3 regions of the Paraburkholderia sp. GAS82 genome follow, and region 3 is predicted to be linked to each of the others. Evidence: predicted binding sites of a transcription regulator. Region 3 holds the regulator's gene; each other region holds the start of a gene.

Region 1 (6,672 bases), on a different contig from region 3:
AAAGAGCGCCTTACCGGCGATCTCGCCACGCCACTCCAGCTAGGCGAACTGGCAAGCGCCGTCGGCCTGTCGCCGTTCCACGCTGCGCGTCTGTTCGCCCAGAGCACCGGCCTGCCGCCGCACGCGTGGCGCAACCAGGTTCGGCTGCAACGCGCACTGGCGCCGCTGCGCGCGGGAGTCTCTGTCACCGAGGTAGCCGCGGCCAGCGGGTTCACCGATCAGAGCCACTTCACCCGGCATTTCCGGCGCGTGTTTGGGGTGCCGCCCGGGCGCTGGCAGGCGAGCTAAGCGCAAGGCACGCGGAAGCAGCGGTCACAGCACCGCAGCAAACCACCATAGCAAGAACGTACAAGCCCTCCCCACCCCGCCGCGGCTATCCTCCGCAGACCAAGGAGGCAAGATTGACCCATACCAGACGCACTGAATTCACCGCCGGCGCGCGCGACATCATCCCGATGATGGTCGGCGCCGCGCCGTTCGGCATGATCTTCGGCACCCTCGTCACATCCGGCCCGCTGCACCTGTGGCACGGGCAACTGATGTCGCTCGTCGTTTTCGCCGGCTCGGCGCAATTTATTGCGCTGGGCCTGATCGCAGGCCATACGAGCTTCGCGGTGGTGCTGGCTACCACCCTGGTCGTGAACCTGCGGCACGTCCTATACAGCGCCACGCTCGCGCCCTATGTCTCGAACCTGCCGCTGCGCTGGCGCCTCGCGCTGGGCGGCGTGCTCACCGACGAAGTCTTCGCAGTCGCCTGGGCGCACTACAGGCACCATCCGCCGGGCTCGATCAGCCCGTACTACTTCCTCGGCGCGGGTCTCGCCATGTATCTCAACTGGCAGATCTGGACGCTCGCCGGCCTTCTGTTCGGCGCGGCGTTCCCCGGTCTGCAGTCGCTCGGGCTCGATTTCGCCATGGCCGCCACCTTCATCGCGATCGTCGTGCCCCAACTCGTCGCGCTACGTAATTTCGCCGCGGCCGTCACCGCGGGCGCGCTGGCGTTCTTCTGGCAGGCGTGGCCCTATAAGCTGGGCCTGCTCGGCGCGGTGTTCGCCGGAGTCGTGGTCGGCGTGCTGCTGTCGTTGCCCGGCAGCCAGCGGCGCACGGCAGAGGCGGAGGCGGAGGCGGCACAATGAACTACGCCCTCCTGATTCTCGGCATGGCGCTCATCACGTGGACGATCCGCGCGACCGTTTTCGTGCTCGGCGAGCGGCTGGTGTTCCCGCCGCTCGTGCGGACCGCCCTCGGTTTCGTGCCGGTGACGGTGCTCACTGCCATCATCGTGCCCATGACCGTCTCGCCCCACGGCGGCGACGCCGAACTCACGTGGCGCAATCCGCAACTCGTCGGGGCTCTCGCCGCCGTGGCCGTCAGCGCACTGACCCGCCGGCCATTGCTCACCATTGCGGTCGGACTCGCGGTCTTTTTTGTCTGGCAAGGCGTCGTCCTCAAGTAGAGCGGCCCCCCTGGTTGCATCGCCAGCCTTGTGCAGCGCCGCAACCGGCGCTGCATCCGACGGCCCGCACGCGCCAGCCCCAAGCTCTGCCCCTCAAGTTTTACCCCATTCCGCCGTTATGCAGTCGAGGTCCGCTCGCCGGGAAGTTCTCCCGCTGGTTATGCGGCAACAAGCAAGATCAACCGCGTCGAGCATCGACGTCGCCCTGTCACGGGGGCAGTTCGCAGAAGGCGACACTTTTGCGGTGCAACGCGGGAGGACCAAACGGGATACGACATGGGTCAAATCACCCTTTCACTCAAAGACGAAACCGTCGCAAACCTGCGCAAGGACTTTGACGCGTTTCTGCGCGTCTCGCTCAAGCTCGACCCGCAGTTCGCCACGCCGTCGTTTGAGGATTTTCTGCGCGCCAAACTGCTCGACAACATGGTGCCGCTCACCGAACACGCGGTGAAGCGGATGTTGCAGGGCGGTCAGTACGCATGGGCTAAACGCACGCTGGACAAGGAATTCCCGGATGTCGTCGCGATCCTGATGCAGCAGGCATCAGAGTTCGGGTTTGGCTTCGCCTCGCGCTCCGAATGGACCCCGGAGGAACTGGCCAAGCAATGTCACGACTGGGCAGCGGCGATCGTCAAGGAATCGGACGGCGATGCGTCGCTGGTGGATCCGCTCGCCGCGCAGATCAAGAGCGCGGCGCAGGACATCCAGGCGCTCGAAGAGACCATGCAAACGCCGGCATGGCGGCTGGTCGAGTCGCTGCGGCAGCGGGTCTACGAGGCGAAGGTGGCGTGCGAGACGAGTATTGGCAGCACCGCGCGCGAAAAGCTTGGCGAACTACGCGGCCTGTTGCGGTTGGGGATTTCCCACGGCTCGTTCCAGAAACAGGAAGCGCAGCAGATCATGGAATATCTGCGCCTGCTGAAGCCGGAAATCTTTGTCGAAGAGCCGTACGACATTTTCTCGCGGCTCGCGGCGTGGCTACGCGCCTTCTTTACGCCGCCGCCCCGTCCGCAACCACAGCAACAACAGCCGCGGCAGCAGTCACGTTAAACGGAGCGGGGTGACAGACACCTCGCCCGCGCTCAGTCCCACATCTTTTTCAGCTTCGCCGCAATTTCGAGCTTCGCTTGCGCCGCCGCGGCCAGTCCGGCCGCGCTCGGCGCAACGGGCTCGGGCACGCGCGGCCAGGCATGCGCGTCGAAGAGCGGCAGCAGGTGCGCCGGGATGAAACGCGTGCGCGAGGCCCAAACGTGCCGATCGCCCAGATGCGTCTGGTTATGCACGTAGAAGCGTTGCGGCACGACGATGTGAAGATCCTCCTTCGCACGCGTCATCGCCACGTACAGCAGGCGTCGCTCCTCGTCGATCTCCGCCTCGCTGCCCGTGCCGAGGTCCGACGGAATGCAGCCGTCGACCCCGTTCAGCACGAACACATTGCGCCACTCTTGCCCCTTTGCCGAATGGATGGTCGACAGGATCAGATAGTCCTCGTCGAGCATGGGCACGCCGGATTCGTCGCTAGTGGCATCGGGCGGGTCGAGCGTCAACTCCGTCAGGAAACGCTCGCGCGAGGCATAGGTGGCGGCGATGCTCTCCATTTGCAGCAGATCCGCATGACGGATGGCCGCGTCTTCGTGATTGCGCTCAAGGTGAGGTTCGTACCAGCGCCGCACCCGTTCGAACTCGGCCGGCCATGAGGAGCCCGGGCCGCATACGCTCGACATGAGCGCGACGAATGGCTGCCAGTCTTCCAGTGTGCGAGCCGGTGGGGCGAAGGACGCTAATGCGCTCGCCGTAGCGCCGGGGGCAATTTCAGTCACCGCATCCAGCACACGCGCCGCCGTCGCCGGCCCGACACCAGGCAAGAGCTGCGTGACGCGAAACCCCGCCACCCGGTCACGCGGATTTTCCGCCCAGCGCAGCACGGCCAGCACGTCTTTCACGTGCACCGAGTCGAGAAACTTGAGGCCGCCGAATTTCACAAACGGAATGTTGCGCCGGGTCAGTTCGATCTCCAGCGCGGCGCTGTGATGAGCGGCGCGAAACAGCACCGCTTGCGCCTTCAGCTTCATGCCGGCTTCGCGCGCCTCGAGCACCTGTTCGACCACGTAACGCGCCTGATCGGCCTCGTCCGCCACGCTGACGAGGTGCGGGCGCTGGGCGGATGCCTTGTCCGTCCACAGATTTTTGGTGAAGCGCTCGCTGGCGAGCTCGATCACCGCGTTCGACGCCGCCAGAATCGGCTGCGTCGAGCGGTAGTTACGCTCAAGCGTGACCTGTCTCGCGGGCGGATTGAAGTGGCCCGGAAAATCGAGGATGTTGCGCACCGTCGCGCCGCGAAACGAGTAGATCGATTGGGCGTCGTCGCCCACCACGGTCAGGCCGCGGCCGTCGGGCTTCAACGCGAGGAGGATAGATGCCTGCAGGCGATTGGTGTCCTGATACTCGTCTACCAGCACGTGATCGAAGCGGCCCGCAAGGTCAGCGGCGATCGCCGGTTGCTCGGCCATCAGGGACCAGTAGAGCAGCAGATCGTCGTAGTCGAGCACGCTCTGCTTCTGCTTGGCTTCAACATAAGTGGCAAACAGCAGCCGCAGATCCGCCTCCCACTCGCGGCACCACGGAAACGCGTCGTTCAGCACATCCGCCAACGCCGCGCCGGTGTTGACAACGCGCGAGTAGATCGCGAGGCAGGTGCCCTTCGATGGAAAACGCCGTTCCTTCGCCGAGAGCCCGAGTTCGTGCCGCACGAGGTTCATCAGGTCGGCGGAATCCTCGCGATCGTTGATCGTGAAGGTGGGCGCGAGGCCAATCAGTTCGGCATATTCGCGCAGCAGACGGGCGCCGATGCCGTGAAACGTGCCCGACCACGTGAGACCCTGTGCAACCGCGGCCCGCGCGCCCAGCGCCTGTCCGGCGATGCGCGTCACCCGCCGGGTCATTTCGACCGCGGCCCGGCGTGAAAACGTCAGCAGGAGGATTCGACGGGGATCGACACCCTTGACGACCAGATTGGCGACCCGGTGCGCCAATGTATTGGTCTTGCCCGACCCCGCGCCTGCAATGACCAGCAAGGCGCCGGTCGGCTGCGTAACGTTGCCGGTGTCGTATTCGACGGCTTCGCGCTGCGCGTCATTGAGCCTCGCCAGCCAGGCGGCAGTATCGGACGGCGCGGGTTCGGCAACGGAGAGCACGGTGTCTGGGCGGCAGATAGAGGGTTACAGGGCATGGGCCGCAAAACAGCGCGGCGCCGCATACTGTATATCCATACAACCAGCTCCGACAAGCACCCTTTTTTTCCTCAACCACCGAGACGACGCCCCCCACCCCTACTCCTTCTTCGCGTCCTTTTCCTTCGCATCGGCCGCAGCCTTATCAGCGTCAGACTGCGCCTCCGTCTTCGACTTGTCGGCCTTCGCCTGAGCGACATCGGACTTCTTGTCGGCCTTCGCCTGTTCCTTGGCAGCCTTCTTGTCGGCGTGCGTGGGCGTTGCGGTCGAGTCGTTCGTTTGCGCGAACGCAACCGGCGACACGCAGCCGGCAATCAGCGCCGCCATAATCCAGTTCATGGGCTTATTCATGCAATACCTCCCTCAGGGTCACGGACAGGCCACGGACAACCCGCCGATAAAATTGAACGGGCCGGCCGCGGCAAGCCGCGCCGGCCCGTCGGAGCGGCTCACCGCCCCCTTGCTACATGCTTAGTGCTTGACGTCAGAAGCATCATCCTGGTTCGGCGTCTGGCCTTGCATGTTCATCTTCATATCGTTGTTGGCCGTCTGCTTGTCGGCCTTCTTGTTAATCTTGGCGTCACGGACCTGCTGCTTGTACTGCGACTTGGCCGCGGCCTGCTGCTGCTTCAACTCTGCCTTCGACGCCTTCTTCGACGCGCTGTACTGGGCATTGGCCTGCGCATCCGCGTCGCGCTTTTGCACCAGCGGATCGGTCGAGCCCGATGCCGTCAGACGCTGCGGCGCCGGGGTCGGCGGCTGGACGCCTTGCGCGGCCGGAGCCGCTGTATCGGCGCCGGGCGCCGCCATTTGCTGGCCCGCGCCGCCGGCATCCGGTTGCGCGTTGGTCTGCGCGAACGCACCGGTAGCGGCAAAAGCAGTCAGGGCGGTACCGATCAGGAGCGAACGAATCTGGGTCATAGCTTTACCTCTCTAAAATTGTTGTCAGGACTCGGGCGGCAGGCCCACCGAAGATGCTGGCGGTGCGTATCGTCCGGTCTGCTGCGCCCTGCCGTCGAAGTGACGGAAGGTCACGCAGACAGCAGGTTTTTCTACAGACCTGCCCTTTGCGAGTGAAGTTCGCGAAAAACGGTCACTGTTACGCACCGTTTCATTTTCTAACGAAAACATAACCTATGCTTTCAACCAGCATAAGCCGGACTACCTGAGGCTATATATGTGGCTTCTGGCTTATGATGCGAACCCCGTTACCCTTGCCGCAATCGCCATGCCCAATCTCGATTTCACCCTGACCGGCGACTATGTCGAATTGCACAATCTCCTGAAGATAACGGGGCTTGCCGACAGCGGCGGCTCCGCCAAACTGATGGCTGCCTCCGGCGCAGTGACCGTGGATGGCCAGGTCGAGCTACGTAAAACCTGCAAAATCCGCGCGGGACAAGTCGTTTTGCTCGGCGACACCCGGATTGCCGTGCACGAGGCATAGCGCCGCCGGGATCGGCTCAGCGCTGGACTGCGGGCTCGCCAAAAATCCGCACCAAAGATGTGCTTACAGATCGACAACAGCTCGCCTACCCCCTAAGCTGTCGGTTTCGATAGAAACGGCACGGACGCGACCTGCTCCGTGCCTCGCTTTATGACCCGATCCGGCCTCTCCCGGGTGGCCGCGCCGCCGCCTACGTTTTCCCGCCACGCCGCCGACACCGCCCGCCTCGCCGCCCCGCTTGCCATTGCCCAACTGTCGCAAATGGCAATGGGCGTCACCGATACGATCCTGCTCGGCTCGCTCGGGCCCGACGCGCTCGCCGCCGGCGGACTTGGCGCGAACCTGTTCTTCGTGGTCGTCACGCTGCTGCAGGGCGTGCTGACGTCGGTGAGCGTAAGCGTCTCGCACGCTCGCGGCGCCCAGGCCGAAGACCGCGTGCCGCACATCTACTGGACCGGCTTCGTGATGTCGATGCTGCTGGCGGTCCCCGCCTTCACGGTACTGTCGCTCGCCACGCCGATCCTGCTTGCCTTTGG
Region 2 (6,672 bases), on a different contig from region 3:
GGCGTGTAACGGATCGCGTTGTCGATCAGGTTCGACAGCATCTCGCGCAGCATCAGCAGGCTGCCGTCTATTTCAACGGCTTCGTCCGGTCCCTCGTAGCCCAGATCCATCTGTTTGGCGAGTGCCGCCTGCACCCAGTCGCGCACCGCATTGCGCGCGACTTCGGTGATCTCGACCGGCGCAAAAATCTGTCCCGACAGCCGGTTTTCCGCGCGCGCGAGCGCCAGCAATTGCGTGACGAGCCGCGCGGCCTGCTCGGAACTGGTAGCGATCTGCTCGAGGGAACGGTGGACTTCCGCAGACACGTCCTGGCGCAGCGCCAGTTCGGCCTGAGTGCGTAGACCGGCGAGCGGCGTTTTCATCTGATGGGCGGCGTCGGCGATAAAACGCTTTTGCAGCTCCATATTCTGTTCGAGGCGCGTTAGCAGATCATTGAACGACGTTACCAGCGGTTCGATCTCCGGCGGAGCGCGGCGCGCTTCGAGCGGCGACAGGTCGTCGGGACGCCGCGCGCGGATATGCGCCTGCAGCGCATGCAACGGAGCGAGCCCGCGCGAGAGTCCGAACCACACGAGCACGATCGCGAGCGGCAGGATCACGAACTGCGGCAGGATCACGCCTTTGATGATGTCGTTGGCGAGCTGACTGCGTTTGTCAAGCGTCTCGCCCACCTGTACGAGCACCGGCAACGCACCCGGCGTGTGCGGGAACTCGACCGTCGTGTAAGCGACGCGGATGTCGTTGCCGTGCAGCACGTCGTCGCGGAATTCAACGAGGCCCGGCGGCGGCCGGTCTTCCTCGTGCGGCAGCGGCATATCACGATCGCCGCTCACCAGCTCGCCGCGCGTGCCCAGCACCTGATAGAAGACCTTATCGACGTTGTCTGCGCTCAAGAAGTCGCGCGTCGCAGCGGGCAGGGACAGCTCCGCCACGCCGTTCACCGGATGAATCTGGCGGGCCAGCACGTACGCATCGGTTTCGAGCGCGCGGTCGAACGGGCCGTTGGCGATCGATTTGGCGACCAGGTAAGTGACCGCAATGCTCATCGGCCACAACAGCAGCAACGGCGCCAGCATCCAGTCGAGGATCTCGCCGAACAGCGAGCGCGGGCGTGCCCCGGCGGCGGCTTCGGTTTCGTCGGGTGGCGCGAACGGGTTCGCGTAGCGGGCGTCGCGCGCCTCGTCGTCGAGGTCCACCGCTGGCGCCGCGGCGCGCTCTGCGCGTGCGGACATGAGCGCTCTCTATTTGAAGGGGTGGCTCGCGGGCATCTGGGTGGATGCAGGCGAGGAGGGCGTATTGGATTCGGGAGTTCCTGTTGTCCCCACTGCCGCGGTGGCCTTCTCCAGGCAGTAGCCAAGGCCGCGCACGGTGAGGATGCGCACGCCGCTTGGCTCTATTTTTTTGCGCAGCCGGTGCACGTAGACTTCGATCGCGTTATTGCTGACCTCTTCGCCCCATTCGCACAGATGATCGACCAGTTGCTCCTTCGATACCAGCCGGCCGATCCGCTGCAGCAACACTTCGAGCAGGCCCAGTTCGCGTGCCGACAGCTCGATGATCTGCTCGTTGATATAGGCGATACGCCCGACCTGGTCGAACGACAGCGAACCGTGCCGTACCACCGTCGGCCCACCCCCTGCACCGCGGCGCGTCAGTGCGCGCACGCGGGCCTCGAGTTCATTGAGGGCGAACGGTTTGGCCATGTAGTCGTCGGCGCCGAGGTCGAGGCCTTTGACGCGTTCGTCGACGCTGTCGGCGGCGGTCAAAATCAGCACCGGCAGGTTCGAATTGCGCGCCCGCAGACGGCGCAGCACTTCGAGTCCGGACATGCGTGGCAGGCCCAGATCGAGTATCAGGAGGTCGAAAGTTTGCATCGACAAGGCGGTATCCGCTTCGACGCCGTTCTTCACATGATCAACGGCGTATGCCGATTGGCGGAGTGATCGAATCAGACCGTCCGCGAGTATGCTGTCATCTTCGGCAATGAGAATTCGCATGATGCGCCAGCCTGGCCTTGCCGGCACCGTAGAAATCCCGGCGCACAGCGGTCTCCAAAGATTTTGTGGGTAGTTTGGTGCAGTTTGACCACACATAAATGCATCGATGTGCGAATCGTGCTTGCCAAAACTACTGTTTTTTTATACAGTGTCTGCGTTTAGTGTGCTGTCTGTGATGAATGGGCCGCACACCTGCCTCAGACGCCGTTCATCATAGCAAAGGACGATTCATGGAAGAAAGCAAGAAAGGCCCGGCTGGACTGACTGCTGAAAAGAGCAAGGCATTGGCTGCCGCGCTCGCGCAGATCGAAAAGCAGTTCGGCAAAGGGTCGGTCATGCGGCTCGGCGCAGGCGAGGCAGTCGAAGATATCCAGGTGGTCTCAACGGGATCGCTCGGGCTCGACATCGCATTGGGCGTCGGCGGTTTGCCGCGTGGCCGGGTGGTCGAAATCTACGGGCCGGAATCGTCGGGTAAAACCACGCTGACGCTGCAAGTGGTCGCTGAAATGCAGAAGCTCGGCGGCACGGCAGCATTTATCGACGCGGAACACGCGCTGGACATCCAGTACGCGGGCAAGCTCGGCGTGAACGTGAACGATCTGCTGGTCTCGCAACCGGATACGGGCGAACAGGCGCTGGAAATCGCGGACGCACTGGTGCGCTCGGGTTCGATCGACATGATCGTGATCGACTCGGTCGCGGCACTCGTGCCGAAGGCCGAAATCGAAGGCGAAATGGGCGACTCGCTGCCGGGTCTGCAGGCGCGTCTGATGTCGCAGGCGCTGCGTAAGCTCACCGGCACGATCAAGCGCACGAACTGCCTCGTCATCTTCATTAACCAGATCCGTATGAAGATCGGCGTGATGTTCGGCAATCCGGAAACCACCACGGGCGGTAACGCGCTCAAGTTCTATGCATCCGTGCGTCTGGACATCCGTCGTATCGGCTCGATCAAGAAGAACGACGAAGTGATCGGCAACGAAACGCGCGTGAAGGTCGTCAAGAACAAGGTGGCGCCGCCGTTCCGCGAAGCGATTTTCGACATCCTGTACGGCGAAGGCATTTCGCGTCAGGGTGAAGTGATCGACCTGGGTGTGTCCGCGAAGATCGTCGACAAGGCCGGTGCCTGGTATAGCTACAACGGCGAGCGTATTGGTCAGGGTAAAGACAATGCACGCGAATTCCTGCGCGAAAATCCCGAGATCGCACGCGAAATCGAGAACCGCATCCGTGAATCGCTGGGCGTGAATGCGATGGCGGATGTTGCTGCCGGCGCAGGCGCTGAACTCGCAGGCGAAGAGGAGTGATCGCCGCGTGATACGCAAGGGCCGACCTGTATCCAATGCAGGGCGTGATGCGGACGGCCCGCGCGACGGTGACCCAAGTGACTTGACCGGGTCACTGGGTTCACCCGAATCGTCATTCGATCCGTTCGAGTCTTTCGACGCGCACGATCAAGCTTCTGGCCGCGCATCCTCCGCGCGGCGGGGTTCAGCACTGGCGGGGCCAAGCGGCAACACTGACACCGCCAGTTCGCCCGCAGAAACCACCTACACCCGCTCACGCCGCACACCGGGCGAGGCTCGAGGCGGAGCCCAGGATAAGTCCGGTTCCGATCAAGACCGCGCCGCCAAATCAAAAGGCCCTGGCCGCTCCCTGAAGGGTCGCGCACTCGGCTATCTATCTCGCCGCGAATACAGCCGTGCCGAACTCTCGCGCAAGTTGATGCCCTTCGTCGAAGAGGCCGATTCTCTCGATACCTTGCTCGATTCACTCGAGAAAGAGGGCTGGCTGTCCGATTCGCGCTTTGCCGAAAGCCTGATCCATCGCCGCGCATCGCGTCTTGGCGCCAGCCGGATCGTCGGTGAATTGAAGCGCCATGCGGTTGGCCAGACACTCATCGAGGAAGCCAGCGCACAGCTGCGCGAAACCGAGCTCACACGTGCCCAGGCCGTCTGGAGCAAAAAATACGGTCAGCTTCCGGAAACGCCCGCGGAACGCGCGCGGCAAGCGCGTTTCCTCGCCGCACGGGGGTTTTCCGGCGCGACGATCGGCAAGATTCTCAAGGGTCTCGACGACGAGTGGTCAGGCGATTAGCCCTGCCCCCGGATTGGTGCTGTGCACAATCCAACCTGTCTCAAATACCCGGTATGCTAAAATCAGGTGGTTTTCCAATTCGGCCTTTTCCTTCCGCATGTCGCTTTCCCCGCCCGTCTCCCGTCAGTTGCGCCATCGCCGCGCAATTCGTGCGGAAGCTTACGAGCGCGAGGACGGCCTGTGGGACATAGAGGCGTGCCTAACCGACCAAAAGCCACGTGACGTGGCGCTTGCGTCGGGCGTCCGGCCCAACGGTCAGCCGATCCATGAACTCTGGCTCCGCATTACGATCGATCGCAAGCTCAACGTTGTCGACGCGCAAGCGTCGTCCGACTGGGTGCCCTATCCCGGTCTGTGCGAAGCCACCAATCCCGCCTATCGTGCCCTCATCGGGCTCAATCTGTTCCACAATTTCCGTCGCGAAGCCGCCCGTTTGCTCGGTGGCACTGCAGGTTGCACGCATCTCACCGAGTTGTGCGCTTTCCTTCCTACGGCCGCCATTCAGGCGTTCGCCGGCGACGTGTGGAATACCAATGATGGCAAGCCGCCACACGAAGCGGATTCAGGGGACGCTTCACCTCAAGCCTCAGACGAGCACTCAAACGACAAGCCGCCATTCCAGCTGGGTCGCTGCCACGCGCTGCGATTCGATGGTGAGGCGGTGCGACAGTTTTATCCGCGCTGGTATGGTCGTGCGCCGCGCTCAGCGGAACGCGCGGATGCAGCAAGCGAGCAAAGCCAGTCCGCCGGCAACGGCAGCGGCACGTCCCGTTTGAACGACAGCAGCGGAAACGAAGTTCAATCCAACTCTCAGACTGAAGGGAATCACGCATGAAGATTCACGAGTACCAGGGTAAGGAAATCCTGCGGAAATTCGGCGTCGCGGTACCGCGCGGCAAGCCGGTCTTCTCGGTGGATGACGCGGTCAAGGCCGCTGAAGAGCTCGGCGGCCCGGTATGGGTCGTGAAGGCTCAGATCCACGCGGGTGGCCGTGGCAAGGGTGGCGGCGTGAAGGTCGCAAAGTCGCTGGAGCAGGTTCGCGAGTACTCGAACCAGATCCTCGGCATGCAACTCGTCACGCACCAGACTGGCCCGGAAGGCCAGAAGGTGAACCGCCTGCTGATCGAAGAAGGCGCTGACATCAAGAAGGAACTGTATGTCGGCCTCGTGATCGATCGCGTCTCGCAGAAGGTCGTCGTGATGGCTTCGAGCGAAGGCGGCATGGACGTCGAAGAAGTCGCGGAAAAGACGCCTGAGCTGATCCACAAGATCGCTGTCGACCCGTCGACCGGTCTGAAGGATGCGGAAGCGGATGAACTGGCAACGAAGATCGGCGTTCCCGCCGCTTCGCTGCCGCAAGCTCGTGCAATCCTGCAAGGCCTGTACAAGGCATTCTGGGAAACGGACGCGTCGCTCGCAGAAATCAACCCGCTGATCCTGACCGGCGACGGCAAGGTCATCGCGTTGGACGCCAAGTTCAACTTCGATTCGAACGCCCTGTTCCGTCATCCGGAAATCGTCGCTTACCGCGACCTGGACGAAGAAGATCCGGCTGAAGTCGAAGCCTCGAAGTTCGATCTCGCGTACATCTCGCTCGACGGCAACATCGGCTGCCTCGTGAACGGCGCTGGCCTCGCAATGGCAACGATGGACACCATCAAGCTGTTCGGCGGCGAACCGGCGAACTTCCTCGACGTGGGCGGTGGCGCCACGACCGAGAAGGTCACGGAAGCGTTCAAGATCATGCTGAAGAACCCGAATCTGACGGCCATTCTGGTCAATATTTTCGGTGGCATCATGCGCTGCGACGTGATCGCGGAAGGCGTGATTGCAGCTTCGAAGGCTGTCTCGCTGAAGGTGCCGCTCGTGGTCCGCATGAAGGGCACGAACGAAGACCTGGGCAAGAAGATGCTGGCTGAATCCGGCCTGCCGATCATTGCGGCAGACAGCATGGAAGAAGCGGCTCAGAAGGTCGTCGCGGCCGCTGCGGGCAAGGCGTAAGCCTGCCGGGCGTTTACCAGGATTAGCCAGATTACGAATGGCGGCGCGCACGGCGACGCGGGCGGAGAACATTCCGCCGCGCAGTCGGCCAGAGCGCCCGCCAAACGAACAGAGGTCAATACATGTCGATTCTGATCAATAAAGACACGAAGGTCATCACGCAGGGCATCACCGGCAAGACCGGTCAGTTCCACACGCGTGCCTGCCGTGAATATGCAAACGGCCGCGAAGCGTATGTCGCGGGCGTGAACCCGAAGAAGGCCGGCGAAGATTTCGAAGGCATTCCTATCTACGCAAGCGTGAAGGAAGCGAAGGCTGAAACGGGCGCAACCGTCTCGGTCATCTACGTTCCGCCCGCAGGCGCAGCGGCAGCGATCTGGGAAGCCGTCGAGGCGGATCTGGATCTCGCAATCTGTATCACGGAAGGCATTCCTGTCCGTGACATGATCGAGCTCAAGGCACGCATGCGCGCAAAGAACAGCAAGACGCTGCTGCTCGGACCGAACTGCCCGGGCACGATCACGCCGGACGAACTGAAGATCGGCATCATGCCGGGTCACATCCACCGCAAGGGCCG
Region 3 (6,672 bases):
TCCTTGAGCGACAGAAACGCTTCGTTTTCCCAGGCAATCAGCACATCGCCGATACCGCGCTGCACGAAGCTCGTCGTCGCCCCACGCGCGCCCGAATCGAGCACGCCCGCGTTCTTGTACAGCTTCGTGACGAATTCCTTGGCCTTCTGATCATTGCCGCCCGGTTGATGCTCGGCATACGCCCATGCCGCCAGATAGTTCCAGCGTGCGCCGCCCGAGGTTTTTGGGTTCGGCGTGACGATCGACACGCCCGGCTTCACCAGGTCGTCCCAATCCTTGATGTGTTTGGGGTTGCCCTTGCGCACGAGGAAAACGATCGTCGAGGTGTACGGCGCGGCGTTGTCCGGCAGACGCTTCTGCCAGTTCTTGTCGACGATGCCCTTGCTGGCAAGCGCATCGATGTCGTAAGCGAGCGCGAGCGTCACGACGTCCGCCTGCAGCCCGTCAAGAACCGAGCGCGCCTGCGCACCTGAGCCGCCATGCGACTGCTTGAAGGTGATGGTCTCGCCGGTCTGGGCTTTCCACTGTTTGCCGAATGCCTCGTTGATCTGCTGGTACAACTCGCGCGTTGGGTCGTACGACACATTCAGCAGCGTCGTGTCCGCCGCCTGCGTCTGTCCGGTCAGCCCAAGTGCCGCTGCGGCGCCAAGCGCCAGCACCGTGATGAGCTTCCTGGTCCTGCGTGCGAGCCCCGTGCCCTGATCGATCATCCAGCTTCTCCGCGTGGTGGTCAGGCGAGGCAACGTGCCCCTTCCTGTCTGTTGTGTTTGGTGTTTGAGGTCTTGCGCGCGTCTTGCCTGCGTCGACTCGAGGCCCAGTCTATCGAAGGGCTTTCATCATTAAAAATAATGTTTCTTCATTTTTTAATACTCAAAAGTGGTAATGACAGCCGGACGCGGCGTTGCGGCACGAAATCCGGTGTTAGGACGCCGTCTGACGGCGTTCCACTGACACCCAGGGTCGAGAACTTAAAGTAAAGCTTGAATTGCGCCGGATACTGTATAAAAATACAGTCACCTGTCTATCCATACAGTGACCCCATGACCAAACTCACCGCACGACAGCAAGAAGTTTTCGATCTGATCCGCCGGGCCATCGAACGCACCGGTTTTCCGCCCACCCGCGCGGAGATCGCCGCCGAGCTGGGCTTCAGCTCGGCTAACTCGGCGGAAGAGCACTTGCGCGCGCTTGCTCGCAAGGGGGTCATCGAGCTCGCCGCGGGCGCGTCGCGCGGCATCCGGCTACTGCTGGCCAGTCAGGACGACGGGCCGCATCAGTTCACGCTGCCGCACGCCAGCATCATGCAGTTGTCGCTGCCGCTGGTTGGCCGGGTGGCCGCGGGTAGCCCGATCCTTGCGCAGGAACACGTCTCGCAGCATTACGCCTGCGACCCGGCGCTCTTTTCCAGCAAGCCGGACTACCTGCTGAAAGTGCGCGGGTTGTCCATGCGGGACGCCGGCATTTTCGACGGCGACCTGCTCGCCGTACAGAAGAAAAGCGAAGCCAAAGACGGCCAAATCATCGTCGCGCGGTTGGGCGACGACGTGACGGTCAAGCGTCTCAAGCGCCGGCCGAATGGCATCGAGCTGATCGCCGAGAACCCCGATTACGAAAATATCTTTGTTCAGGCCGGCAGTGCGGAATTCGCACTGGAAGGCATCGCAGTGGGGCTGATCCGCCCCACTGAGTTCTGAACCTTGCCTGAACAACGACTGGAGAGAATCATGGAACGCCTTGCCCGCCTGCTGCCCTTCCGTCAGTTCGGTCGCCTGCGCCATTTGCGCAATCTCGTACCGTGCGCGCCGATCGAGGCGTCCAATGTTACTGCTTCGCTGTTCGACGACCCGCAGCCGCATGCTTCGACCTTGCCGTCGGCGCTGCCGGCCTTCGCACGCGTGTCGCTAAATTCAGGGCTCAATACGGCGGAGCCAGCCCGGCGCGCGCCGGTGCGGGTGTACCACGGGCCGTCGCGTCTGATCATGGTCGGCACGGTGGACGCCGTGTGCCGCATGATCGACCGCTGCATCGCCGAAGAAACGGCCGGCGTGCAGAATGCGATGTTCGAGTAAGCATCCGGAAAAAAGCCCAGAGATGGGTGAACCGGCCGTCAGGCGGTTCGCACACCCGGTAAAGATCATTACGTGAGGTTGCGCGCGGTTGGCTCAGGGATAATCGTGCATCGGTCGTATGGGGATCGTTTTCCCGCGGATGCGGTCCACGTTAGATCACACCTCACGGAGAAGCTCGCCCGATGGCTGTTTCAACACCTGCAAAACGCGGCGTCGCGCGGCCGCTGATCGTCACAGTGCTTGTCATTGTGGTCGTGGCTGTACTCGGGTACGCCTATGCGTTGCCGTATCTCGCACTCGATCGTCTGAAACGCGCCGCCGATGAACGTGACGCGCAAACCGTCAGCGAATATGTCGACTATCCCGCGTTGCGCGAAAGCCTGAAGGATCAGATTGCTGGTCTGCTGACGAGAAAGATCCAGGCGCGTGCCAACGGCAATCCGCTCGCGGCCCTCGGCGCGATGATAGGCGTCGCACTGATTGGTCCGGTGGTCGATGCTTACGCAACCCCAGATGGCGTCGCCGCACTCCTGAACGGAATGCCGCCGCGCGGCGATCCGACCCAACGGCCACCGGTACCGCCCGATGCGCCTGCGAACGCTCCAGCCAATGCGCCTGCCGGCAGCGCAGACTCGACGGCGCCCGCTCCCGCGACGGCCGGCTCACCGACAACCCCACCGCAACCGCCGCAGACAACGGTCGCCTATCGTGGCATCAATGAATTCGTCGTCACGTATCAGCACGGTGTCGGCGATACGCGCTATGCCGCGATTCTGCGGCGCGAAGGATTGTTCTCGTGGAAGCTGGCCGCGGTAGATCTGAACGGCTAGCGCTCGCCGTGCGGCGAAGCAATGCGCCTTCACCAGTCAGGCCGCCCGTTCCCGCGCAGCCTGACTGTACCCAAGGCACGGCCCGACCCGCAAAGGCGGGCCTCTGCCACTCCACTCCGCTCTATCTCAGGCCGCAGTGGTAGCTGCAGCAGCCGGTGCAGCGGCCTGCTCCTGCTCTTGCGCCGACGAACACGCCACCAGAATGCTGCACGAGATGCGGTCGAGCAGCGGCGTATTGCCCGCGCCCATCCACCAGCGCGAGAGGCCGGTGCGGCAACGGTGACCGACCACCACCAGATCCACATGCAGCTCGTTGGCGAGATTGGCAATTTCGTCTATGGGATGGCCGAACGCAAAATGACCTTGTGCGGTGACACCCCGCTCCGTGAGCCACTCCACACCTTCCTGCAGGATGTCGCGAGCGGTTTTCTCGAAGCTGCCGCAGGCCACATCGGTCAAGAGACCGGCGCTTTGCGCAATGCTCGAGCGCATGTCGACAACCGACAGCAGATGTGTTTCCGCCTTCAGGTCCAGCGCCAGGTCGGCGCCGCAGCGCAGCGCCTTGCGGCCTTCGCGCGAGCCGTCGTAGCACAGCAGGATTTTCTTGTAGCTCGCCATGATGTTCTCCCTACCGCGTCGATCGCGGTCTCTGTCATGAATCATGGTGCGCCGCAATTCAGCTTGCAAGGGTTGGAAAACGCTAACTGGGTACTAACAGCGCGCTAACAACACATCCGTTGTCCCCAGCCACCTCGCGCATCATGCCGCAGCGCAGGAACCCGCACCCGAGCAGTGCACGAGTGCCGACATGAAGCCGTCGATGCCCTAAAATGGGCAGCTTTACGGCCCTTCACATCTTTCGGAATCCACAACGACCCATGCCAGAAGCCGCCATCGAATTCGTACAGGTCCACAAGCGCTACGGTGGTAAGACTGTCGTTGACGGCCTGTCGTTCCATGTACAGCCCGGCGAGTGTTTCGGCCTGCTTGGCCCGAACGGCGCAGGCAAGACCACCACGCTGCGCATGCTGCTCGGCATCGCGGCTCCGGACGCCGGCACGATCCGCCTAGGCGGTGAACCGATTCCATCACGCGCCAGGTATGCCCGCGCGCGAGTCGGCGTAGTGCCGCAGTTCGACAACCTCGATCCGGATTTCACCGTGCGCGAAAACCTTCTGGTGTTCGGCCGCTACTTCGGTCTGAGCGCGGCGCAAACGCGCGCCATGGTGCCGTCGCTGCTCGAATTCGCGCGGCTCGAAAGCAAGGCAGATGCGCGGGTCGGAGAGCTATCGGGCGGTATGAAGCGGCGCCTCACGCTGGCCCGCGCACTCGTCAACGACCCCGACGTGCTGATCATGGATGAACCGACCACCGGACTCGATCCGCAAGCGCGCCATCTGATCTGGGAACGCTTGCGCTCGCTGCTCGCGCGCGGCAAAACCATTCTTCTGACCACGCATTTCATGGAAGAAGCCGAGCGGCTGTGCCATCGCCTGTGCGTGATCGAAGAAGGACGCAAGATCGCGGAAGGCGCGCCGAATGAACTGATCGCTTCGGAAATCGGCTGCGATGTGATCGAGATCTATGGACCGGACCCTGTCGCGTTGCGCGACGAACTGGCGCCGCTTGCCGAGCGTACGGAGATCAGCGGCGAGACGCTGTTCTGCTATGTCACCGACGCGGAGCCGGTACATGCCCGCCTCAAGCAGCGCGCGGATCTGCGCTATCTGCACCGGCCAGCCAATCTCGAAGATGTGTTTCTGCGGCTCACAGGCCGTGAAATGCAGGACTGAGCCATCAATGCACGGGCAAACAAAAACAGCCATTGCATCGACTCACGCATAGACACAAGCTTCGACTCAATCACTCACCGACCCGCCATGGACGCACGCACCTACGACACTCCCAGCCAGGCAGCGCCTGCGAGCGAGCCTTTCGCCGCCCTGCCCGCGAACGCGGTCAACTGGATCGCCGTATGGCGGCGCAATTATCTGGTGTGGCGCAAGCTTGCCATTGCGTCGATGTTCGGCAACCTCGCCGATCCGATGATCTATCTGTTCGGTCTCGGCTTCGGACTCGGCCTGATGGTCGGCCACGTCGACGGCGTGTCGTATATCGCGTTTCTCGCGGCCGGCACTGTTGCATCGAGCGTGATGATGTCGGCGAGCTTCGAATCGATGTACTCGGGTTTTTCGCGCATGCACGTGCAGCGAACGTGGGAGGCGATCATGCACACGCCGCTCACGCTAGGCGATATCGTACTGGGCGAAGTGATGTGGGCCGGCAGCAAGTCGATGCTGTCCGGCGTGGCGATCATGCTGGTCGCCGGAGCGCTCGGCTATGCGAGCTTTCCGTCGATGCTGCTGGCATTGCCTGTCATCGCGCTCACCGGCCTCGCCTTCGCCAGCGTCGCGATGATCGTGACGGCGCTCGCACCGTCGTACGATTTCTTCATGTTCTATCAGACGCTGGCGCTCACGCCGATGTTGCTGCTCTCCGGCGTGTTCTTTCCGATCGCCCAGCTGCCACCCGTCGCGCAATTCGTCACGCAGTTGCTGCCGCTCGCGCACGCGGTCGATCTGATCCGCCCTGCGATGCTTGGCCGGCCGCTCGACCACGTAGCGTTGCACGTCGCCGTACTGGCCGCCTACGTGGTGGTGCCGTTCTGTATCGCAGCCGTGCTGTTTCGTCGACGGATGATGCGCTAAGGCGCATCTCGCGCGCGCTCAGTCTTCGTCGTCGGTCCAGGGTATATCGACGTCGGAGATGAACGCGACCGTCGCGAACGGTCCGCCTTCCTGTCGGCCGATCTTGCCGTCCGCGCGCTGCCACTCGACGCGAAACAGCGTGCCCGGATCATCGGCAATCAGGCGAACCGTGCGCACTTCGTCGGGATCGGACTCTTCTACCGGGCCGTCGAACGACACCAGCAGTTCCTGGGGCCACAGGCCGTCGGCCGGATCGTAAATGCGATCGCCATCGGGAATCAGCGTGAAGGCGTCGACGCCGATCGTCGCCGAGGCGTCGACGATCATTTTGCCCAAGGCGCGCAGCAGCGCCGTAGCGCGCGCCGAGTTCGCCTGGCGGATCGCGAGGTCCCCGCGCGTCAGCGCCTGTTCAAGCTTCGGATTTGTTTTTTGTTGGGCCATTCGATTTCCTGATTGCAATTGCTCGAGTGTATGCGGCGGGTCGCCTGCGCACCGGTGGCAAAGGTGCACGCCGCTTGTGCTTCGCTTATTGTTTTTTGGGCTGAAAATCGTACCACTAGTCGGCATCGCCATGACATCCAAGCCATCGCGCATTCGATCCCGGCACCTCCAGTTCCTCAGTTTAGGTCGTGATTCGACAACTGGCAGCGGGATTTGTCGGCCGCAATGGGGGCGAGCGCCCGCTCGCGCTCAGAATCCGAGCGCGACAGCCAGGCCACCCGCCAGCAAGCCAAACAGCACTACCGAAACGGCCACCACCGTCAGCAGACGCGGCCGGAACGAGCGTGCCAGCATCGCCAGCGAAGGGACGCTGATGGGCGGCAGGGTCATCAGCAGCGCACCTGCGGGGCCGACGCCCATGCCTAGCGAGAGCATCGCCTGAATGATCGGCACCTCGCCCGCGGTGGGGATCACGAACAGCATGCCGGCGACCGCCAGCGCGAGGATCCAGCCAAACTGGTTGCCGATCTCCGGGCCGACGTGCGGAAAGAGCCAGGCGCGCGCTGCACCGAGCAGCAGGATGAGGACGATATATTCGGGGATCAGGCGCACGGCCATGCGGGC

Evidence for each region. Region 3 encodes LexA, which represses DNA repair genes until DNA is damaged. Its sites were predicted from a motif close to ACTGTATNNNNATACAGT; they were not measured.
Region 1: a site for LexA is predicted at 4,716-4,733, ahead of P3T17_RS00210 (ATP-dependent helicase). Genes of this name have one in related genera too.
Region 2: a site for LexA is predicted at 2,130-2,147, ahead of recA (recombinase RecA). Genes of this name have one in related genera too.

The regions. Positions count from the first base shown of each region.
Region 1 is NZ_JBNDLX010000001.1:39,981-46,652, reverse strand. It holds gene P3T17_RS00230 (helix-turn-helix transcriptional regulator) at 1-288, shown strand, start outside; gene P3T17_RS00225 (AzlC family ABC transporter permease) at 456-1,136, shown strand; gene P3T17_RS00220 (AzlD domain-containing protein) at 1,133-1,456, shown strand; gene P3T17_RS00215 (DUF4088 family protein) at 1,733-2,509, shown strand; gene P3T17_RS00210 (ATP-dependent helicase) at 2,542-4,653, opposite strand; gene P3T17_RS00205 (hypothetical protein) at 4,789-5,040, opposite strand; gene P3T17_RS00200 (hypothetical protein) at 5,161-5,610, opposite strand; gene P3T17_RS00195 (RNA-binding S4 domain-containing protein) at 5,918-6,136, shown strand; gene P3T17_RS00190 (MATE family efflux transporter) at 6,287-6,672, shown strand, end outside.
Region 2 is NZ_JBNDLX010000008.1:382,650-389,321, reverse strand. It holds gene P3T17_RS25800 (sensor histidine kinase) at 1-1,232, opposite strand, end outside; gene P3T17_RS25795 (response regulator) at 1,242-1,997, opposite strand; gene recA (recombinase RecA) at 2,228-3,304, shown strand; gene recX (recombination regulator RecX) at 3,312-4,094, shown strand; gene P3T17_RS25780 (DUF2889 domain-containing protein) at 4,192-4,929, shown strand; gene sucC (ADP-forming succinate--CoA ligase subunit beta) at 4,926-6,095, shown strand; gene sucD (succinate--CoA ligase subunit alpha) at 6,218-6,672, shown strand, end outside.
Region 3 is NZ_JBNDLX010000004.1:113,646-120,317, forward strand. It holds gene P3T17_RS14005 (sulfate ABC transporter substrate-binding protein) at 1-710, opposite strand, end outside; gene lexA (transcriptional repressor LexA) at 1,041-1,694, shown strand; gene P3T17_RS14015 (hypothetical protein) at 1,725-2,069, shown strand; gene P3T17_RS14020 (DUF2939 domain-containing protein) at 2,252-2,899, shown strand; gene P3T17_RS14025 (universal stress protein) at 3,026-3,517, opposite strand; gene nodI (nodulation factor ABC transporter ATP-binding protein NodI) at 3,730-4,692, shown strand; gene P3T17_RS14035 (ABC transporter permease) at 4,780-5,607, shown strand; gene P3T17_RS14040 (hypothetical protein) at 5,626-6,048, opposite strand; gene P3T17_RS14045 (permease) at 6,298-6,672, opposite strand, start outside.